4 regions of the Rhizobium sp. WYCCWR 11146 genome follow, and region 3 is predicted to be linked to each of the others. Evidence: predicted binding sites of a transcription regulator. Region 3 holds the regulator's gene; each other region holds the start of a gene.
What was found. Region 3 encodes LexA, which represses DNA repair genes until DNA is damaged. Its sites were predicted from a motif close to TGTTCNNNNTGTGTTCNG; they were not measured.
Positions count from the first base shown of each region.

Region 1: HX899_RS06465 (ImuA family protein) is a predicted target of LexA. The motif match lies at 2,632-2,649, and genes of this name have one in related genera.
Region 2: dnaE (DNA polymerase III subunit alpha) is a predicted target of LexA. The motif match lies at 1,164-1,181, and genes of this name have one in related genera.
Region 4: HX899_RS16015 (ATP-dependent helicase) is a predicted target of LexA. The motif match lies at 2,750-2,767, and genes of this name have one in related genera.

Region 1 covers NZ_JACCEY010000010.1:80,010-84,210, forward strand. The annotation lists gene HX899_RS06455 (error-prone DNA polymerase) at 1-396, opposite strand, end outside; gene HX899_RS06460 (DNA polymerase Y family protein) at 396-1,907, opposite strand; gene HX899_RS06465 (ImuA family protein) at 1,828-2,583, opposite strand; gene HX899_RS06470 (hypothetical protein) at 2,791-3,051, shown strand; gene HX899_RS06475 (SOS response-associated peptidase) at 3,132-3,809, shown strand; gene dinB (DNA polymerase IV) at 3,887-4,201, shown strand, end outside.
Region 2 covers NZ_JACCEY010000043.1:109,039-113,239, reverse strand. The annotation lists gene HX899_RS33640 (ABC transporter ATP-binding protein) at 1-248, shown strand, start outside; gene HX899_RS33635 (DUF5680 domain-containing protein) at 452-916, opposite strand; gene dnaE (DNA polymerase III subunit alpha) at 1,418-4,201, shown strand, end outside.
Region 3 covers NZ_JACCEY010000037.1:139,211-143,411, reverse strand. The annotation lists gene kdsA (3-deoxy-8-phosphooctulonate synthase) at 1-612, opposite strand, end outside; gene HX899_RS28315 (VOC family protein) at 609-1,502, opposite strand; gene lexA (transcriptional repressor LexA) at 1,700-2,419, shown strand; gene HX899_RS28305 (ComEC/Rec2 family competence protein) at 2,400-4,201, opposite strand, start outside.
Region 4 covers NZ_JACCEY010000021.1:64,977-69,177, reverse strand. The annotation lists gene murA (UDP-N-acetylglucosamine 1-carboxyvinyltransferase) at 1-305, opposite strand, end outside; gene HX899_RS16045 (hypothetical protein) at 413-607, opposite strand; tRNA gene HX899_RS16040 (tRNA-Thr) at 762-836, shown strand; gene HX899_RS16035 (DUF982 domain-containing protein) at 1,081-1,323, shown strand; gene HX899_RS16030 (hypothetical protein) at 1,577-1,840, opposite strand; gene HX899_RS16025 (BON domain-containing protein) at 1,993-2,253, opposite strand; gene HX899_RS16020 (hypothetical protein) at 2,432-2,707, shown strand; gene HX899_RS16015 (ATP-dependent helicase) at 2,815-4,201, shown strand, end outside.

The sequences.
Region 1 (4,201 bases), on a different contig from region 3:
GGCGCAGGCGTCATCGGCCTCGTCGGGGATCAGGATGGCGAGCAGGCCCTCTGCATAAAGAGTCACATCTGTCAGATCGAGGATACATTTTCCTTTGCCACCCCGTTCTTTGCCGAGCGACAGAAGCCGGCAAAGCCTCGAATAGGCAGCCCGGTCCGTTGGATAGACCAGCATCGACATGCCGTCTGTCAGATCGAGCCGGCAGCCAACGACCAGCCGGACGCCAGTTTCCTTGGCCGCTTCCCAGGCGCGCACGATGCCGGCAAGGCTGTTGCGATCGACGATGCCGAGCGCCGCAATGCCGAGTGCCTTTGCCGTGGCAAACAGCTCATCGCAGCCTGACGCACCACGCAGGAAGGAAAAATGACTGGTGACCTGGAGTTCGGCGTAGCGCATCAGCCGTAGATCCCATGCAGAAACCATTTGGCCGTTCCGGTCGCGGGATCCACCCCGTCGCCGGAGCGAAAGACCCAGAAACGATTGCCGTCCTCGTCTTCGACCGAATAATAATCCCTGACAGCCTCCATCTCGGATGAACGAACCCACCACTCGCCGAATACACGTTCCGGCCCGTCACCACGCTTAATGCGCCGGCGCTTGCCGCGCCACGTCATGGATGCCGGCGGATGGTCGGGTGTGAGCGCAATCACCTCGATCCGTTCCGGGTGCTTCAGCATCCGGCTCGGCCGGGGCCAACGGGTCGGCCAGGCCTGACCCAGCTTTTCGGAAATGGCGGAGACACGCCCGACATTGCGCTCGGGAACGTCGCTTTCAACCGGCGCCAGCCGGTACATGCGCTGGCCGCGATTTCCAAAACTGTCGAGCAGCGGCGTAACGTCGATGACCGTTTCTTCGACAAGCGAGGAGATCGACTGCTTCTCTTCGAACGGTTCGATCATGGTAGCAGTGAGGGACAGTTTTTCGATACCGAAACCGGGATCGATCTTCTCGATGCTGGAACAGAGAAGCTTTGTCAGATGAGGAATATCACGCACCGGCTTTGCCGTGCCGGCGCGAAGGGACTGCAATGTGTTGTCGACGCGGTAGACAATCAGATCGGCGCGACGAACGCCCTGCCCTTGCGTCTCCAACGCGGCGCAGAGTTCGACCACCAGCTTGCCGATATATTTGGCGATGGTTTCGGCAACCCCGATCGGTTCGGAAAAGGAACGGGCCACTTCGATCAGGTCAGCGGCGCGAATGGGGTCAATCGGTTCCGCGAGGCGCCCGAACATCTGATCGAGCCTGCGACCGACCTCCGGCCCGAAACGCAATGTTAGAGGCGCTCTCGGCGTTGCAGAAAGCTCGCCGACGGTCCGGAACCCGAGCACGGTCAGGCCGCTGACAATGTCCGGCGGCAGACGAAGGCTGGAAATCGGCAGATTGACGACAGCTTTGGCTGTCTCACCAACCGGCACGATAATCGTCTCCCGCCGGGTGGCACGGGCAATGGCGTGGGCGCTGCCCCAGGTATCTGCAATGGCGCCGCGCGCCTGAAGACCGTGTCCTCTCAGAGCATTGACAAGACCAGTGAGCATCGGCAATTCACCGCCGCGCAAATGGTCGGCGCCCTCGGTATCCATGACAATGCCATCGGGACTGTCCATCGCGACCACCGGCGTATATTGGCGCAGCATCCATAGCGCCAGGCGCTCGATCGCCAAGGCGTCGCCGTCCGGATCGGCATCAACTATGTGCAGGCCGGATATCATCGCCTGGGCTTTGGCGGCCGGCATGCCGATGCGGACGCCGGCCTTGAAGGCCGCAGCGTCGATCGCTGCGACGGTGCGTTTTGATCCACTGCGGGAAACAACCACAACAGGTGTTTCAGCCGAAATGCTGGGATCGGCGCGCCTGATCCTGTCCGTCGCGAGCGTGGGGAGAAAGACTGATACGACCCGTGGCATCGCAGGCACCTATTTCAAATTCCGCGGCTTCTCCCGCTCTTGCTCTGATCAATTCCGCCAGCCACCGCGCCCGCCCGATGCCCGGCACGGGAAGCGGCTCGGATGGCAAAACGCTGATGCGCCATCGTGTCGTGGCGGCCGTCGGCTGCCCGAAATCAGCGGCCTCCGTCGGGCGACGCCATCGTCGAAGCGCAATGCCAATCGTTCCTGAAGCCTCAGCCGCCAGCTGCAGGCGCCGCGAGGCGGTCATCGGCAGTCGGACCAACTCGGCGACCACGGCCCCCAGCCCGCCAAAACGCAGGCCCTCTTCGAAATTCGTGAGCACGTCCTCTTCCCGGTCGGCTTCGACATAGATCACGCGATCATGATGGAGCCCCGCCTGGGTGAGTGCCGGGGCAAACAGGTCGGGCCGCGTCAGACACCAGAGCACGTCGCCCTTGGTTCGCGCGACAATGCCAGCGACAAAGAGAGCGGCGGCGGCGCCATGCACGGCGTCGGCGCCACCACCGGCCACTTCGTGCAAGGAGCCGCAGGCCAGCCCACCACCGGGAAGCTTTGCGTCGATCTCGGCAATTCCGAACGACAGCACCTCGCCCTTGCGCGCAGTTCCGCCTTCAAGCCGCCGGATGCGGTCCTGAAGTTCGGAAATGACGGGGTTGGCGGCTGTGATTGGCATCGGTTTCCTACGTCAAGAGTGCATTTGCATAGTCAAAAAAAGCTGATATGTTCTGTTTTTGTTCTTTAAACGACGATGAGTCAACGGGCAAGAATCGGGTGGATAGCAGCCGGCATCACGAGACGGCTGTTGCTCAAACGATTCATCAAGCAGATTCAATTCGATGCTGAATGTGACAAAAAATATCGTGGATGAGAAAATAGAGATATGCCCGGCCTGCTGACGCTCAGAGATTTCAAGGGACCGGTGATTACCGTCGACTGCAAACCGTGCGGGCAACGGGGCGAGCTTGATCGCAAGGCGTTGGTGAAACAGTTTGGCGCCAGTATGCGTTTTGTGGATCTGCGCCGTCGCATGGCAATGGGTTGCGACAAGATGCACTGTTCTGACGGGCAGGATAGATGCGGGACGCTATTTCCCTGTTTGCTGGAGGCCGGTGTAGTTGTTGAGGCGCAAGAGCCCACGTGATCAGTGGGCATCTCAAAGCTTGATTGCGATCCGTAAGGGTCGGAAACTTCGCCTTGACCCGCATTGATAGGAGGACGGCAGTGTGTAATCTCTACAACGTGACGACCACGCGCGACGCGGTTCTGCAGTTTACAAAGGCGTTCCGGGATCGAGCCGGCTGGAATGAAGCCTCTTTCGATGTTTATCCAGGCTATCAGGCGCCGATCGTCCGCGTTGCCGAGGACGGACAGCGCGAAATTGCCCGGGCGACTTGGGGAATGCCGTCGCCGCCCGCCTATGTGAAAAACTACGATCCCGGCGTCACCAATATTCGCAATGTGAGTTCGCCGCACTGGCGGCGCTGGCTCGGTCCGACGAGCCGCTGCGTCGTGCCGTTCACGTCTTTTGCCGAGCCTGATCCAGCCAGCAAAGTGGAAGGCGGGCGTGTGCCGAACGCCTGGTTCGCCGGCAATGAAGGCCGGCCGCTGATGTTTTTCGCGGGTTTCTGGACGCCATGGAAGGGCGTGCGCAAAGTCAGGGATGGCGAGCAGGAATACGAGCTGTTTGGATTTCTGACGACCTCGCCCAACGAAATCGTCTCGCCGATTCATCAAAAGGCAATGCCCGCCATCCTGACCACGTCTGAAGAAGTCGAGACCTGGCTGACAGCACCTTGGGATGAGGCCCGCCATCTACAGCGTCCGCTACCGGGCAACATGCTGGTGATTGTGCCGCCACAGGCCAAACCGAAGCCGGACGAGGAAGGTCTGTTGCTTTGATCACCAGCACAGAGCACGACCAGGGCAGTCAAATGCCCGTTCACCAAATGCCGGCTTATCCTGTGGGCACTGACGTCATGGGGAGCGTGCAACCCGTGCGCAAAATCATCCATGTCGACATGGATGCCTTTTATGCGTCGGTCGAGCAGCGCGACAATCCGGAGCTACGTGGGCTACCACTGGCCGTCGGCGGATCGGCGGCACGCGGTGTGGTGGCAGCGGCGAGTTATGAGGCCAGAACCTTTGGTGTGCATTCGGCCATGCCGTCGGTGACCGCCAAGCGAAAATGTCCGGATCTTATCTTTGTGCCGCCGCGCTTCGAGGTTTATCGGCAGGTCTCCCAGCAGATCCGGGAGATTTTTACTGAGTACACACCGTTGATCGAGCCACTG
Region 2 (4,201 bases), on a different contig from region 3:
AGCTTTCCGGCGGCGAGCAGCAGCGCGTTGCGATTGCTCGCGCCGTCGCCAATGCGCCGACCCTGCTTCTTGCCGACGAGCCGACCGGCAATCTCGACCCTGAAACGGCAAGCTACGTCTTCGACGCACTGGAAGCGCTGGTGCGCCAGTCCGGCCTTGCTGCCCTCATCGCCACCCACAATCACGAACTCGCCCGCCGCATGGATCGGCGCGTGACGATCTCCGACGGCAAGATCGTCGATTTCTGAGACTGCGGTCCAGGATGTCCGGTTTGCGCCGATGGCTGCCCCTCACCCTAACCTACCGGGGGCGAGCCACTCGTCTCGCCCCGTCCTTCGGACCCCCGTAAAAGCGGGGCGAGGGAACGTGCCAAACGCAGCGTCGAGGTTAGAGAAAGCCGGTGCGGCATATCCCTTCGCCCCGCGAGCGGGGAAGGTGCAGCGGGCCGCGATCAGGGGATGACCAGTCCGCCGCGATAGTCGAGCATATAGGCCTTCTGGCCATCGACCATGATGCATTCGTGGCCGATGAACCGCTCGCAGCCGCCTTCGCTGCTGTCGATATAGTGGCCGAACGGATGGTCGAATTCCATCCCGCCAAGAAACCGGCCCTCGCGATACATCGCAGAAAGTGCAGCCTTGATCACCGTTCCGGCTGCTGCGCCGTCGATAAGCTCAGGCGCAATGATGCAGCCGAAATAATTCATCGCCCAGACGGGCTCGTCGGCGAGCCACACCACTTCCTGTCCGGCGAAATCGGTCCCGCCGAAATAGCTGTCGAGATAGCGCCAGTCGCCGCGTTCGAAACCGATATCGTGGGCACCCGGCCGGCAGGGCGCGCGCGCCACGCCGCCGCCGACATAGGTCGCAGCCTTCGCCTCCACGACGAATTGGTTCAGCATCGCAATATCCAACATGTCCTTCTCCTCTCAGCCTGATGCTGGCAAATATGCTGCGATGTGTAAAGAACAAAAAGGGAACGTAGGTTGGAAATAAACGGGCCACCGAGGAGGTTGGCCGTCTAGGCGCCGTGACCGATCTGGGACAGGCCGAGAAGGGGCAACCTGCTGCCCATCACATCGGGTACTGGCTCCCAGCGATTCGCAGGTGCACATCCCGGCATTTTTCGAACACAACAAAGAAGGAAAAGATTCCTGTTGACAACGGAACATAAATGGAACAAATTGAAAACATAACGAGTAAAGGAGAGCCCGATGACTGACATGATCCGTGATATCGCAGCATTCACCTCCATCGCAATGTTCGTTGCAAGCTTCTCGCTCATCGTCATGGCGCTCTAAAGTTTTCAGGGGACCGTATGGCAATCATGCGGTCCGGACGCGGGACTTCTTCTGGACATCATCGCCCTCTATGCCGACAATGCGTCCGATTCATTCGGGTGATTGGGAAGGCATGTCATGGCGGATACGGCAAAGGGTTCAACGGGTGAGGCGACCGGCGGCACGCCAGGCTTCATCCACCTGAGGGTCCATTCCGCCTATTCGCTTCTCGAGGGCGCCCTGCCACTGAAGAAGATCCTCTACAAGGCGACCGGCGACAGTCAGCCGGCGATTGCGATTACCGACACCAACAATCTGTTCGTCGCCCTCGAATTCTCCCAGAAGGCGATGGAAGACGGCCTGCAGCCGATCATCGGCTGCCAGGTCTCGATCGACATGGAAGATGGGTTGGAAACGGAGAAGCGCGGCGGCCAGCAGGCACTGGTCAAGCTGCCGTCGATCGTTCTTCTCGCCGCGACGGATGCCGGTTATGAAAGGCTGGTCGATCTCGTCAGTCGGGCCTATCTCGGCGGCGAGAGCAACCAGGCCGTTCATATCAGCGCCTCCTGGCTGGAGGAGGCGGGCACGGAAGGGCTGATCGCATTGAGCGGCGCCTTGACCGGGCCGGTCGACGTGGCGATCAAGGAAGGCCATCCCGCTCAGGCGGAAGTCCGGCTGCTCACGCTGAAGCGTCTCTTCGGCGACAGGCTCTATGTCGAGCTGCAGCGCCACGGCACCTACGACAAGCGGCACGAGCAGAAGATTATCGGGCTCGCCTATGCCCACGACCTGCCGCTGGTTGCGACCAACGAGGCTTTCTTTCCGACCCGCGACGATTACGACGCCCATGATGCGCTAATGGCGGTCGCGCACAACGCCATCGTCTCCGACGACAGCCGCTTTCGCCTGACGCCAGATCACTATCTGAAGAGCCGGGCCGAGATGGTCAAGCTCTTCGCCGACCTGCCGGAAGCGCTGGAAAATACGATCGAGATCGCCACGCGCTGCTCCTTCGTGCTGAAGACGCGAAAGCCGATCCTGCCACGCTTCACCGGTGCGACCGACGATGCCGAGGAGGCCGAACGCGCCGAGGCGAGCGAGCTGCGCCGCCAGGCGGTCGAAGGGCTGGACATGCGGCTTGCAACGCTCGGCATGTCGCCGGGTTACGAGGAAAAGGATTATCGCGAACGGCTGGATTTCGAACTCAGCGTCATCGAGCGCATGCGTTTCCCCGGCTACTTCCTGATCGTTGCCGACTTCATCAAATGGGCCAAGCAGCATGACATTCCGGTCGGTCCCGGCCGTGGTTCGGGCGCTGGTTCGCTGGTCGCCTATGCCTTGACGATCACCGACGTCGATCCCTTACGTTTTTCGCTGCTCTTCGAGCGCTTCCTCAATCCGGAACGCGTCTCGATGCCCGACTTCGACATCGACTTCTGCCAGGACCGCCGCGAAGAAGTGATCCGCTACGTCCAGGCCAAATATGGCCGCGAGCAGGTGGCGCAGATCATCACTTTCGGTTCGCTGCAGGCGCGCGCCGCCCTTCGCGACGTCGGCCGCGTGCTGGAAATGCCCTACGGCCAGGTCGACAAGATCTGCAAACTCGTGCCGAACAACCCGGCCAATCCGACGCCGCTGTCCAAGGCGATCGAGGAGGAGCCGAAGCTGCAGGAGGAGGCGGCGAAAGAACCTGTTGTCGCGCGCCTGCTCGACATCGCCCAGAAGATCGAGGGGCTTTACCGCCACGCCTCGACCCATGCCGCCGGCATCGTAATCGGCGACCGGCCGCTTTCCAAGCTGGTGCCGATGTATCGCGATCCGCGCTCGGACATGCCGGTCACCCAGTTCAACATGAAATGGGTCGAGCAGGCAGGCCTCGTCAAGTTCGACTTCCTCGGCCTGAAGACGCTGACCGTGCTGAAGGTCGCGGTCGATTTCGTCGCCAAGCTCGGTATCAAGGTCGATCTCGCAGCCATTCCTCTCGACGACAAGAAGACCTACGAGATGCTGTCGCGCGGCGAGACGGTCGGCGTGTTCCAGGTGGAAAGTGCCGGCATGCGCAAGGCGCTGATCGGCATGAAGCCGGACTGCATCGAGGACATCATCGCGCTGGTGGCGCTCTATCGTCCGGGTCCGATGGAGAACATCCCCACCTACAATGCCCGTAAGCACGGTGACGAAGAGCTGGAATCGATCCATCCGATGATCGACCACCTGCTCAAGGAAACGCAAGGCGTCATCGTCTATCAGGAACAGGTGATGCAGATCGCCCAGGTACTATCAGGCTATTCGCTGGGCGAAGCCGACCTTCTGCGCCGCGCCATGGGTAAGAAGATCAAGGCCGAGATGGACCAGCAGCGCGAACGCTTCGTCGTTGGCGCGGTCAAGAACGGCGTATCGAAACCGCAGGCCGACAATATCTTCGAACTGCTGGCGAAGTTCGCCAATTACGGCTTCAACAAGTCGCATGCCGCCGCCTATGCCATCGTCTCCTACCAGACGGCCTACATGAAGGCGCACTATCCGGTCGAATTCCTCGCCGCTTCGATGACGCTCGACATGTCCAACACGGAAAAGGTCAATGATTTCCGTCAGGATGCCAAGCGCCTCGGCATCGAGGTGATCGCACCCTCGGTGCAGACCTCCTTCCGCCATTTCGAGACCGGCGACAACCGTATCTATTACGCGCTCGCCGCCCTTAAGGGTGTTGGCGAATCCGCCGTCGACCATATCGTCGAGGTGCGCGGCGACAAGCCCTTTGCCAGCATTGAGGATTTCTGCCTGCGCATCGATCCGCGTCAGGTCAATCGTCGCGTGCTCGAAAGCCTGATCTATGCCGGCGCCTTCGATTGTTTCGACATGGACCGCGCCCAGCTGGCAGCCGGCCTCGATCGTGTTCTCGGTTATGCCCAGCGCGCCCAG
Region 3 (4,201 bases):
ATCGAAGATAACGGGCGCGCCCATCGCCGCCATGATCGGCAGCGAGCGCATGTCGGAAACCAGCGTATTGTAGCCGAATGAGGCGCCGCGCTCGCACAGCAGCACGTTCGGATTGCCGCTGGCATTGAGCTTCTTCAGGACGTTCCTCATATCCCAGGGAGCGAGGAACTGGCCCTTCTTGACATTGACGACGCGGCCGGTCTTGGCGGCGGCGATAAGAAGGTCGGTCTGGCGGCAGAGGAAGGCCGGGATCTGCAGGACGTCGACGATCTTTGCCACCTCCTCGCATTGCTCGGCGGTATGAACATCGGTCAGGACGGGAAAGCCGAATTCCTTCTTGAGGTCGGCAAAGACCTCCATGCCCTTCTCGATCCCGATACCGCGTTCAGCCGACAGCGAGGTCCGGTTCGCCTTGTCGAAGGAGCTCTTGTAGACGAGGCCGATGCCGAGCTTTCCGCAAAGCTCTTTCAGCGTGCCGGCAACCATGAAGGCGTGGTCGCGGCTCTCCATCTGGCAGGGACCGGCAATCAGCGACAGGCGGCCGGTATTGGAAAAAGTGACCTGGCCTTGGCCTTCGCCGATCCTGACTTCGGAATTCGTATCAGTGCTCATCGTGTTTCCTCGAAGGCGAAGAGCGTGCCCTGCCCGGGCGCGGGCTTCACCAGAATGCGATTGTTCTTGCGCGTGTATGTCACCCCGTTAGCAGCCAAATGCGCTTCTGTCACGGCAAGATCGGCGACAGTGAAGAGGATTGCCCGGCCGCGCAGGCCGCGATCTGCGGATGAGCCGGCGATGTCGAAATAGGCCTCCAGCCCTTCCGGCGTCATCAGGCTGATTTTCGCATTCGATGCTGCGATATTGACGCCGAACCCGGTCTTCTCGACTGCCGATTGCGCCACGGCAAGGCTGACGAAGGCAGCGAAGGCGGCCGGCTCCGGCGTGCAAAGCGCGATCTCGATTAGGCCGGTGACGCCATTGGCATGCGTCTCCAGCGCGGCGCGGTCAGCCGGCAGCGTGACGCGCTCGACGGTGAAGAGCAGGAGATCAGGCGCGCGCAGGTCGCCGGCGAAAGCCAGCTTGAAGCCGGCAATCGTCTCGGAACCGTCCGGCATCGTCATCGGCCGGGTGAACTGCAGCATCTCGCCGGCGCTCGATCCGTTGCCGACGAAATTCTGATGATCGATGCCGGCATCCTTGCTGCCGAAAGCCAGCCCCGAAAGCCCCTCCTCGCCGCAGCGGAAGCGGAAGGCCTGGTTGCGGGCGGTGAAGACATTGCCTTGCCGCGCTGATGCCTCGCTCTCCTCGACGCTCGCAATCCCGAGCGGCTCCAGATAAGTCTTGTCGGCAAAGAAGACGCAGGCATTCTCCGTTCCGAAGGGATGGCGCGCATCGGCGGCAACGGTGAAGCCGAGCTTGCCGAGCCTCTCGCGCGCCAGATCGATATTGACGACCGGCAGCACGACATGATCCAGCGGGTGCGGTTTGGCGGAGTGCTCGTTCATGATATCCCCTCTCCTAACACGGCAGAGATGTGTGAGAGTGCCGCCCAAGGCAAGACTTGTGTGCCAATCCGGCGAATGAAAATAAAAATCTCAACGAGTTGGCGCCAAGTTTTACGGAAATTTAGCTACTTGCGGAACACATATGGAACATATAGTGTATGTTCTGGATTTGTTTCAATCACGAGGTCACAACGTCGATGCTCACGCGCAAACAACAGGAGCTTCTCCTTTTCATTCATGAGCGCATGAAGGAATCCGGCGTTCCGCCATCTTTCGACGAAATGAAGGATGCCCTGGATCTCGCTTCCAAGTCCGGGATTCACCGGCTGATTACGGCGCTGGAGGAGCGTGGCTTCATTCGCCGCCTACCGAACCGCGCCCGTGCGCTCGAGGTCATCAAGCTTCCGGAGGCCTACAGCCCCAGCATCCAGCCCCGGCGCGGCTTTTCGCCGAGCGTCATCGAGGGCAGCCTCGGCAAACCTCAGCCGGTCGCCGCCCCCGCTCCCGCAAAACCCGTCGCCGACAACGGCAACTCGGTCTCCGTGCCGGTCATGGGCCGAATCGCTGCCGGCGTGCCGATCTCGGCGATCCAGAACAATACCCACGACATCGTCGTTCCGGCGGACATGCTCGGCTCCGGTGAACATTATGCGCTCGAGGTCAAGGGCGATTCGATGATCGACGCCGGCATCTTCGACGGCGACACCGTGATCATCCGCAATGGCAGCACCGCAAGTCCTGGCGACATCGTCGTTGCTCTCGTCGACGACGAAGAAGCGACGCTCAAGCGCTTCCGCCGCAAGGGCGCCTCGATCGCGCTGGAGGCCGCCAACCCGGCTTACGAGACCCGGATTTTCGGGCCGGACCGCGTCAAGGTTCAGGGCAAACTCGTCGGTCTCATTCGCCGCTATCACTGACATTGGCCAGGCCCGATTCGGTAAAACTGTTGCTGCGCCAGTCATAGGCGCGATGGCGCATCCATGGCCGCGACAATGCATCGAATGCGGTTGCGACCTCCAGGCCGGTGTCCGTGAAGCGCAACTCGATGGAACCCGTCCTGCGCAGCGTCTCACCGGTGAAGAGCGTCGCACCTGAGCGGCAATTGTTGAAGCGAAGGCGGACCGATGTCACGACGATATCGGCCGCGTCACATGCCGGGCCGAGATAGGCGGCATTGTCGATGACGGTTACCACCTGACCATTGCCGAGCCTTGATGTGCACCAGGCCTTCTTGACGCAGGAAAAGCGGTTTGCGTCACCGCCCGCTGCGGCCGCCCGCATCGCGGTCCTTGCTTCGTTCTGCTGATCGCGGGAAAGCCTGACGCGGCGGTCTTCTCCCTCAGGCGGGATAGCAGGACCATCCAGCATCTTCGGCGGGTCATGCTTCGGCAGGACTAGCGCTCTCTGCCACTGGTCGAAGATGAAATCCGGCGGTCTTTCACGGTTGGAAGCCATTGCTGCCGCCTCGACCACCGCGACGAGACTGCCATCCTCCGAAATCACCAGATCCGGCGGCCGGGGAACCGGTAGAAGCAACAGGATGAGTGTTGCGACCGCGATGATCGATGTGCCGGCATGGCGCAACCGGGTACGGAGCAGCGTCAGCAGCAGAAAGCCTGCCACGGCTATCGCGAAATACCAGGCGGGCATGCGGCCGACGTCGATATTGCCATCCCAGCCGGACACCGTCTTTGCGACCGCGATCACCAGATCGAGGCCGAATCCGACGACCTTCCAGGCCCAAACATCCAGACCGAAAGGCATTAGCAGCATCGCCAGCAAGCCGGCCGGCATGACGATGAAGGAGATGATCGGCATCGTCGCGAGGTTCGCCGGCAGGCCGTAGGCGGTCAGGCGATGAAAATGCTCGATCGAAAACAGCGCGGTGGAAAAACCGCCGATCAGCGAGGTCAGGAAGACGCCGCCGAAGAAGCCTGCAACTGTAACGAAGGGCCTGATGATCGGCAGCTTCAGGAAGGCGTTTTCGCGGACGCGCCGGTCCTTCCACAGCTGATAGCCCGAGACCAGCGCCAATGTCGCCGCAAAAGACATCTGGAAGCTCGGACCCAAAACCTCGGACGGCGAAATGACGATGATGACGAGCGCGGAGAGAGCGACATTGCGCAGGCTGATCGACGGCCGGTCGAAGAAGACGGCAATCAACATGATGGCCATCATGATGAAAGCGCGTTCTGCAGAGACCGCAAAGCCCGAGATCAGGAAATAGGCGGTGACGGCGATGAGCGCGCCGGCGGCAGCGATCTTCTTCGTCGGGTAGGCCTCAGCGATGCCGGGAAAGAGGCTGAGCAGCATCCGGAAGCCGACGAAAAAGATGCCGGCCGATAGCGCCATGTTGAGACCGGAGATGGCGATGATATGAGCCAGACCGGACTGGCGCAGCGCCTCCGTCGTTTCATTCGAGATGGCACGCCGCTCGTCCGTCACGAGAGCAGCGGCGAAAGCGCCAGTGTCGCCGGGCAGGATCGACCTTATGCGGTCACCAATGCCGCTGCGCAGCCGGTAGAGCCCTTCGAGCAGCGTTTCCGCCGTCGATCTGGCAGCCTGGGGACCAGCCTGCGCATCGACCTTCGTCGGTGCACCGTAGAAGAAGCCGTTGGCGCCGATGCCATCGAAATAGGCACCGAAGGAGAAGTCGTTGAGTTCGGGAAGTGCTGGACCTGCCGGCGGCGTCAGTCGCG
Region 4 (4,201 bases), on a different contig from region 3:
CGCATCTTCGAGACCAGCTCATAAGAAGCCGTGGTATCGACGATGGTGCGGCAGGTGAAATGGATCGTGCGCGAATAGGAATCTTCCTGGCGCTCGCGGCGGCCATTGACGGCAACGTCGACGCCGTGATTGCCGAGGATGCGCATCAGCAACTCGACATCGGCCAGATGCGGCACGTTTTCGAGCGTCAGCGTATCGCTGGTCAGAAGCGAGGCGATCATCAGCGGCAGTGCGGCATTCTTGGCGCCGGAAATCGGAATGATGCCATTCAGCTCATTACCGCCGACGATTCTGATACGATCCATGTGCGCTTACGGGCAGCGCCCGCCTTTCCTGAAAGTTCTGCCTTGGAATAAGGAGTGAGGTGTTTAGGGGATTTCTCGACACGCTTCAATTCGCGACGGACGGAACATTACGATTCGTCCAATTTTGCGGCGGGCAGCCCATTTGTTTCGTCGGCTTGGCCGGAACGGCGGGCTCGGACCTGCTGTTTGCGTCGCCCCAGATTTTCCCTGAGCTTTTCGGCGGCGCGCTCACGGCGCAGTTTCGCCTGTGCCTCGATCGCCTCTTTGCGGCTCTGCTGGCCGGTTTCGGTCTTTTCATTCATGCGACAGGATTAGCCGAATTCGCGCCGATCCAAAAGTCCCTTGCGTGCCAATCCACGCGAAGTTGGAATTTGCTGCTTGCGCTGGCCGTCAAGCTGTGGCAATAGCCGCCCCGTTCCCGCGATTGAGCCACCCGGCTCTACGCGGTCTGGTCCTGCTGCCGTAGCTCAGTGGTAGAGCACACCCTTGGTAAGGGTGAGGTCGGTGGTTCAATCCCACTCGGCAGCACCAGTTTTCTTGAAAAGACAGTCCATCTCCCGGCGAAAACACCTCATAAGTTAGCGTTTCTCATCAGCTGGCAGCCATAGGCTTTCCTGTCATGGGTCGAGGCAAAACCATTCGTTGCGGCATCAGCGACGATCCGCCCATTGCTGACGGTGAAAATCACGCTAGAATATTAGCTATCGCAATGTCTCCCTGGAGGAACTGGGAGATGCTGCACTTCGTTTCTGTCGAAAATCGTGGAGGAGCGTCGATGGCAACTGAAAGATGGAACAGCCCGGTCAAGGTTGGTTTCGAAGGTGCCGATGCGCGAACGGTCAATGGGCCGTTCGATGCGCTGAAGTGCCTGGCGGATCTCTGGCCGAGTATGCGCGGGCTTCGTTATATCAAGGCCCGCAGCACCTGCCGGGCAGCGCTCGATGGGCGCAAGAGCGTGGAAGAAGCAAGAGCCGAGTTTCTGGCGGCAGCCGAAGAGGCGAAGCTGAAGTTGCATTAGCACTTCGGCAAGGAATTTCGGGCGATTTTCGCCTTCTGGGCGCGCAAGCGTGCCGGAACGGGACAATGCTCTAATTTTGGGCTTTAATTTTGGTTTAACCCTGCAACAAATGCGTGCCGGGTTTTGGTGCAGCAGGCGTTGTGTCTGGTACAGGTGTCTTCATAGAAGATGCCCAGCCATCATGATGATGGTTAGAGGCTCGTACCCTCTGCGGAAACGCAGGCGAGCCTCGTCCGAGCAGGACCGCCTTTTTTCAGCAATCCGCGCCGCTCTCATTCTCGATCTCGATATAACCGACGCCGATGATCGTGCCGTCCGCCGCGCGGATAAAGGAGGGGAGATAGTGGGGCTCTGCCGGTGTGCAGGCGACGGCCCCGGTATATTCGTTGAGAGCGATCTGGTCCTTCGGCAAAGCGGAATAATTCGTGCCGGTTTCCAGCGAGGCATGGGCGGAGCCGGCAAAGACACCGCAACCCACTATCAAGGTCGTTGCCCAGAGGCGAGGAAGCAACTGCATGAGAGTCTCCAGCGTTTAGGTCCGGCATTTCAACCCGCGGGAGGGCATTTTGGTTCCCTTCATGAATCGTAAAGAACTGCGCGCGCGAGCCGGACTTTTATTTGATGCATGTCGTTGTCCTAAAACCGCTGCACACTTTTAGGCGACATGCGTTAGCGTCGCAGCAAGCGAGCACGCACATAGCCTCGCCCGACGACGCCCTCGGCGATCTCGATTGCCCGCTCGATATCACCCCGCTGACGCACGAAACCTTCGAGGATGACATAGGAGCCCGATATGCTGACGGTGATTTCGCCGGCTTCGATATCGGCGGCCGCATGAAGGGCGCTCTCCACCGAGGCGCGCGTCGCGGCATCGCTGTGGCCCTGCCGGCCGGGCTCGCCATGCCCCGTGAATGCTGGAAAGCCGAGCACCGTGAACGTTTCCTAATGTTGGTTGATGTCTGTTAACGCCGCAGCGACGCATTTCGTTGCGTCCCCCGGAAAAGAAGAGCCTGTTCGACAGCGATACCTGCACGGTGGCATGGGGTACCCTTGGCGAAAGGCGCCGCGGCTTCCATATTTGGCTGCAGTCGAAAGAGGGATGATGACGATGAAAGCGCTTCTGCCTGCCTTGTTTGCCGGAGGATTGTTTGCCGGGCTTGCCGGCTGTTCCTCGGCCGATGCGCCGGCGCTGGAACCCATTCCCGGCAGCATCACCTATGGCGGCCAGCCGCGAACGAAGCTCAGCAAGTCGCCGGTCGGCAGCGCCGTCTACAACCAGTTCTACAACGGGACAGGACAGCGCGTGGAGGAAACCTATATTCTTCAGCCGGACCGCAGCCTGAAGCTGGTGCGGCGCGAGATCGGTCCGGATTTCCCCGACTGAGATGTTGCCCGCGCGCCAGATCGCTTGACAGGGACAGCAATCGCGAACATTCAAGGAACATCTAATCTTTCCCCAGTGATTCTGCGGGAGCCCGACCGGACGGCTGGATGTATCTCGAAAAGCTCAATCCGCAGCAGCGCATGGCCGTCGAGCACGGCACGCTCATCGACGGCAACCATATTGCCGGGCCGCTGCTGGTCATTGCCGGCGCCGGCTCCGGCAAGACGAATACCTTGGCGCATCGCGTCGCCCATCTCATCGTCAAAGGTGCCGATCCCCGCCGCATCCTGCTGATGACCTTCTCGCGCCGGGCAGCCGCCGAGATGGCGCGGCGTGTCGAGCGCATCTGCCGCGATGTGCTTGGTTCGAATGCCGGCGTGATGGCGGACGCGCTTTCCTGGTCCGGCACCTTCCACGGCATCGGCGCGCGGCTGTTGCGCGATTATGCGGAGCAGATCGGTCTGGATCCTGGGTTTACCATCCACGACCGCGAAGACAGTGCCGATCTGATGAACCTGATCCGGCACGACCTCGGCTTCTCGAAGACGGAAAGCCGTTTTCCCACAAAAGGCACGTGCCTTGCCATCTATTCCAGGGCGGTGAATTCGGAAACCGCGCTCGACCTCGTGCTGCGCGACGTCTTTCCCTGGTGCGCGACGTGGGAGAAACAGCTGCGCGAACTCTTCGCCTGTTATGTCGAGGCCAAGCAGAGCCAGAACGTGCTCGATTACGACGATCTGCTGCTCTACTGGGCGCAGATGGTTGGCGAAGAAATGATTGCCGAGGATATCGGCAGCCGCTTCGACCATGTGCTGGTCGACGAATATCAGGACACCAACCGGTTGCAGGCCTCGATCCTGCTGGCGCTGAAACCCCAAGGCCAGGGACTGACCGTCGTCGGCGACGATGCCCAGTCGATCTATTCCTTCCGTGCCGCGACGGTGCGCAATATCCTCGATTTTCCCGCCGCCTTCAGCCCGGCCGCCAATATCGTCACGCTCGACCGCAACTACCGCTCGACGCAGCCGATCCTCGCCGCCGCCAACGCCGTCATCGATCTCGCCTCGGAGCGCTTCACCAAGAATCTCTGGACCGAGCGGCAATCGTCCGAGCGGCCGCGCCTGGTCACGGTGCGCGACGAGGCCGAGCAGGCGCGCTACATCACCGACATGGTGCTCGACAACCGCGAGGAAGGCCTCACGCTCAAACAGCAGGCCGTGCTCTTCCGCGCCTCGCATCACAGCGGGCCGCTGGAGGTCGAGCTGACCCGGCGCAACATTCCCTTCGTCAAATTCGGCGGGCTGAAGTTCCTCGACAGCGCGCATGTCAAGGACATGCTGGCCGCCCTTCGCTTCGCCCAGAACCCGCGCGACCGTGTGGCGGGCTTCCGGCTGATGCAGATCTTGCCGGGCGTCGGCCCGTCGACGGCGCAGAAGACGCTCGACCTGATGGCCGAGGATGCCAGCCCGATTACTGCTCTTGGCTCCATGCCAG